DNA from 2 places in the Streptomyces lasalocidi genome. Region 1 is predicted to be linked to the other one. Evidence: riboswitches for the same ligand, from Rfam matches in the RefSeq annotation. Region 1 holds a riboswitch; the other holds the start of a gene.
The links. Region 1 has a riboswitch for glycine ahead of gcvT (glycine cleavage system aminomethyltransferase GcvT). Riboswitches for the same ligand answer to the same signal wherever they lie in the genome.
Positions count from the first base shown of each region.

Region 1 (2,384 bases):
CGGGCGGGGAGCGCCCGGCCCCTCAGCCGGTGAAGCCGATCCGGGTCAGGGCGTCCGCCGCGGCCCGGTCCAGGAGGACCGCCGACGCGCAGCCGTCGGGCAGGGTGCCCCGCTCCACCGCCCGCAGCAGCCGGGCGGCCGCCCGGCGGTGGCGCAGGAAGGCGTAGCGCGAGACGCCCCGGCCGCGCTCACGCTGGCCTTCCAGCGCGGTGCCGGGCGGGACGTCGAGCAGCAGCAGGTGCAGCGCGCCGCCCCGGCGGCGGGCGGCCCGGCCCAGCCAGGCGCGCACCCAGCTCTGCGTCCCGCAGTCGTGCACCACCAGGCCCTCGCCGGAACGCACCGCGCGCCGCAGCCCGGCGTAGTGGGCGAGGCGCACCAGCGGGCGGTAGACGGCGTACGGCAGGACGCCGGCGAGGCGCGCGTCCCAGCGGTCGCGGGTGTCCTGGGAGTCGACGCCCCGGCCGCCGGCCGCGCGCCGCATCAGCGTGGACTTGCCGCTGCCGGGCAGCCCGGTGATCACGACCAGGTCGTGCGGCCCGAAGAGCAGGGCGCGCGGCCCATGGCCGGCCCGGTCGCGCAGGTCCCGCACCACCGGGACGCGCTCCTCGGCCCGGGACGTGCGGGACGGTGCGGTGCCCTGCGCGGGCAGCGCGACCGCTGGGGTGCTCGCGTACGCCGTGGTCCTGTCCACCGTGATCGTCCTCCCCTGGGGGCCGGGTGTCGGTCCCCTCCCCGCCCTGCGTAAAGAGAAGGTAATGCCCGGTGGCTCACGGCGGTATGCGCGTACCGCCACAAGCCGGTTACAGATCCGGCCTGCCGCCCGCCGCCCCGGCGTGCAATGATGAGCCCGCCAACTGCATACCGGCCGTTTGAATCCGCGCGGGAGAGTCCCCGGGTCCCCTCTGGACCGCCCGGGGCGCCGAAGGAGCAAGTCCCTCCCTTGAATCTCTCAGGCCCCGTTACCGCGCGGGCGAGGCACATCTGAAAAGCGGGCCGCCCCGACCGGCGGCCCCACCCAAGGTGCAAGCCGTGACCACTCCCCGCGGGGATCACGGCGAACCTCTCAGGTTCCGATGACAGATGGGGAGGAACGTTCCTCGCCCCCGTCCCGTATGCCCTGGGAGACGACCGACCGATGAGCAGTACCGAACCCCGTCGTACCGCGCTCGACGCCGTGCACCGTGCCCTCGGCGCGACGATGACCGACTTCGCCGGCTGGGACATGCCCCTGCGCTACGGCTCCGAGCGCGAGGAACACCTCGCCGTGCGGACCCGGGCGGGCCTGTTCGACCTCTCCCACATGGGCGAGATCGCCGTGACCGGCCCGCAGGCCGCCGCCCTGCTGAACTTCGCCCTGGTCGGCAACATCGCCTCCGTGGGCGTCGGCCGCGCCCGCTACACCATGATCTGCCAGGCCGACGGCGGCATCCTGGACGACCTGATCGTCTACCGGCTCGCCGAGACCGAGTACCTGGTCGTCGCCAACGCCTCCAACGCCCAGGTCGTGCTGGACGCGCTGACCGAGCGGGCGGCCGGCTTCGACGCCGAGGTGCGCGACGACCGCGACGCCTACGCGCTGCTCGCCGTCCAGGGCCCTCAGTCGCCCGGCATCCTCGCCGCGCTCACCGACGCCGACCTCGACGGCCTGAAGTACTACGCCGGCCTGCCCGGCACCGTCGCCGGGGTGCCCGCCCTGATCGCCCGCACCGGCTACACCGGCGAGGACGGCTTCGAGCTGTTCGTGAAGCCGGAGCACGCCGTGGAGCTGTGGCAGGCGCTCACCAAGGCCGGCGAGGGCGCCGGGCTGGTCCCCTGCGGCCTGTCCTGCCGGGACACCCTGCGCCTGGAGGCGGGCATGCCGCTGTACGGGCACGAGCTGACCGCGGAGCTTACCCCCTTCGACGCCGGGCTCGGCCGGGTGGTGAAGTTCGACAAGGAGGGCGACTTCGTGGGCCGCGAGGCGCTCACCGAGGCCGCCGCACGCGCCGAGTCCAGCCCGCCGCGCGTCCTGGTCGGCCTGGTCGCCGAGGGCCGCCGCGTGCCGCGCGCCGGGTTCCCGGTGGTCGCGGACGGCGCGGTGATCGGCGAGGTCACCTCGGGCGCGCCCTCGCCCACGCTGGGCAAGCCGATCGCCATGGCCTACGTCGACGCGGCGCACGCCGCGCCGGGCACGGCGGGTGTCGGCGTCGACATCCGGGGCAGCCACGAGCCGTACGAGGTCGTGGCGCTGCCGTTCTACAAGCGCCGGAAGTAGACACTGGGCGCGCGGCGACGCGCCCGTGCTCCGTCGGTCCGGGTGCCGCAGGCGCCCGTGGGCCTGCGGCAGCGGTGCCGTCGGCGCTCGCGTCCCGGTGCCCGCGCCCCGGCGCCCGGGCGTGACCTCG
Region 1 is NZ_SZNQ01000001.1:5,337,769-5,340,152, reverse strand. Features, by position in the region: gene E4U91_RS24165 (AAA family ATPase) at 23-691, opposite strand; glycine riboswitch at 871-975, shown strand; glycine riboswitch at 976-1,090, shown strand; gene gcvT (glycine cleavage system aminomethyltransferase GcvT) at 1,136-2,254, shown strand.

Region 2 (2,384 bases), 4.0 Mb from region 1:
AGGCGCCGTGCACGACCTCCACGCCGCCCGCGGTCAGCCCGGCGGCCAGGATCGAGGCGTACCGGTGGGTGCGCCGCGCGATCGCCCGCAGCCCTTCGGGGCCGTGGTAGACCGCGTACATGCCGGCCATGACGGCCAGCAGGACCTGCGCGGTGCAGATGTTGCTGGTGGCCTTCTCGCGCCGGATGTGCTGCTCACGCGTCTGCAGCGCCAGCCGGTAGGCCTTGTGCCCGTCCGCGTCCACGGACACCCCGACGAGCCGCCCGGGCAGGCTCCGCGCGAACTTCTCCTGGACGGCCATGTAGCCGGCGTGCGGGCCGCCGAAGCCCATCGGCACACCGAAGCGCTGCGTCGTGCCCACCGCGATGTCGGCACCCAGCTCACCGGGCGACGTCAGCAGGGTCAGCGCCAGCAGGTCGGCGGCGACCGTGACGACCGCGCCCAGCTCGTGGGCCTGCTCGATGACGGGCCGTATGTCGCGCACGGCGCCGGAGGCGCCCGGGTACTGGATCAGCACGCCGTTGATCTCGCGGGCGGCGAGGTCGGCCGGGATGCCCTCGGCGAGGTCGGCGACGACCACCTCGACGCCGGTCGGTTCGGCCCGGGTGCGGATCACGGCGACGGTCTGCGGCAGCGCGTCCGCGTCGATCAGGAACAGGCCCTTCTTGTTCTTGCCCATGCGCCGGGACAGGGCCATCGCCTCGGCGGCGGCCGTGCTCTCGTCGAGCAGCGAGGCGCCGGAGGTGGGCAGCCCCGTCAGGTCCGCGACCATGGTCTGGAAGTTGAGCAGCGCCTCCAGGCGGCCCTGGGAGATCTCGGGCTGGTAGGGCGTGTACGCCGTGTACCAGGCCGGGTTCTCCATGACGTTGCGCAGGATGACGGGCGGCGTGAACGTGCCGTGGTAGCCGAGCCCGATCATCGAGCCGAGCACCTGGTTGCGGTCGGCGAGGGACCGCAGCTCGGCCAGCACCTCGGCCTCGCTGCGCGCGCCGGGCAGGTCCAGCGCGTCGGCGTTCTTGATCACGTCCGGCACGGCGGCGGCGGTGAGCTCGTCGAGCGAGCCGTACCCGACCTGCGCGAGCATCTTGGCCCGCGCCTCCTGGTCGGGCCCGATGTGGCGCTGCTCGAAGGGGATGCCCTCTTCGAGCTCGGTGAGCGGAGTGCGGTGGGCGGTCATTGCGGAGGCCTCCTGGTCTGACGCGACCTTCGAGGGACACCACGGCACGGGTGTCCCGACGGCCTCCCCCTCTGTCATCTCAACCTGAGAGCTTCACCGGACGGCCCGGGGGCGTCCGGCTTTCACCGTCGGTGAGAGCGGAAGCCGTCGACACCCGCCCTGCTTTCCAGAGTGACCTCGTCCGTGCGGTACGTGGGCCTGAGAGATTCCGGGGAGGATTTGCTCCTTCGGCGCCTCCATGGTGCTCGGAGGACTCTCCCGCACGGGGTCAGCAGCCGCTGTCAGCGTACCAGCGAGGTCAACGCCGTGGCCTTCGAGTGGCCGCCGGGGCGAATGTGCTCTTTCGTAGTGCTGACGGACGAGGTGCGCCCATTGCGACCATATGGAGGGACCGTGCAGACCGACATCGATCCGCGCCACCTGATCGGCCGCAAGGCGTTCGACCGCAACGGCACCAAGATCGGCACCATCGACGAGGTCTACCTCGACGACGCGACCGGCGTACCGGAGTGGGCGGCCATACGGACCGGTCTGTTCTCCCGGGACGCGTTCGTCCCGCTGGAGCCCAGCGAGCTGGTCGACGGCGCCCTGCGGGTCCCCTTCGACCGGGCCCTGATCAAGGATGCCCCGGACTTCGGCGTGGGCCGCCACCTCTCCCCGGAGCAGGAACTGCAGCTCTACCACCACTACGGCCTCGACGTGGCCGCCACGCCCCCGCCGCCGGACCACGACTTCGGCCGCCTGGCGAGCAACCCGGACGAGGTCTGACGAGCCGGCCTGCCCCGCGCCCCCGCCGCCCGGCCGAGGCCCGACGCCCCGGACGGCACCACACCCCCACCCGGCCGACAGCCGACCCCGCCCGCGGTCGCACGGCACCCTCCGCTCCTCGACCTCCGGTCGGTACGACGTGGAGCGACCCCCGCTCCCTCGACCACGCCACCGGCCCCACTGGACCGAGCCCCCAGCCGCCCCGGACCGACGCTCCGGCAGGCCTCCATCACGAGGACGGTTCGCCTCCACCCAGCGGCAACCCACCCCGCTCCCTCCACCGCGCCACCAACCCCGCTGGACCGGGGCCCCAGCCGCCCCTGACCGGCACTCCGGCGGCCCTCCACCACAAGCACAGCCCGCCTCCATCCCACGGGCGGCCCGCCCCGGCGCCCGGACAGCCGGCCCGTCCGCCCCAGCCGGTCTCGACCCCCACTCC
Region 2 is NZ_SZNQ01000001.1:1,301,163-1,303,546, forward strand. Features, by position in the region: gene gcvP (aminomethyl-transferring glycine dehydrogenase) at 1-1,177, opposite strand, end outside; glycine riboswitch at 1,354-1,448, opposite strand; gene E4U91_RS05730 (PRC-barrel domain-containing protein) at 1,571-1,945, shown strand.
Region 2: another riboswitch for glycine. It lies ahead of gcvP (aminomethyl-transferring glycine dehydrogenase); the one in region 1 lies ahead of gcvT (glycine cleavage system aminomethyltransferase GcvT).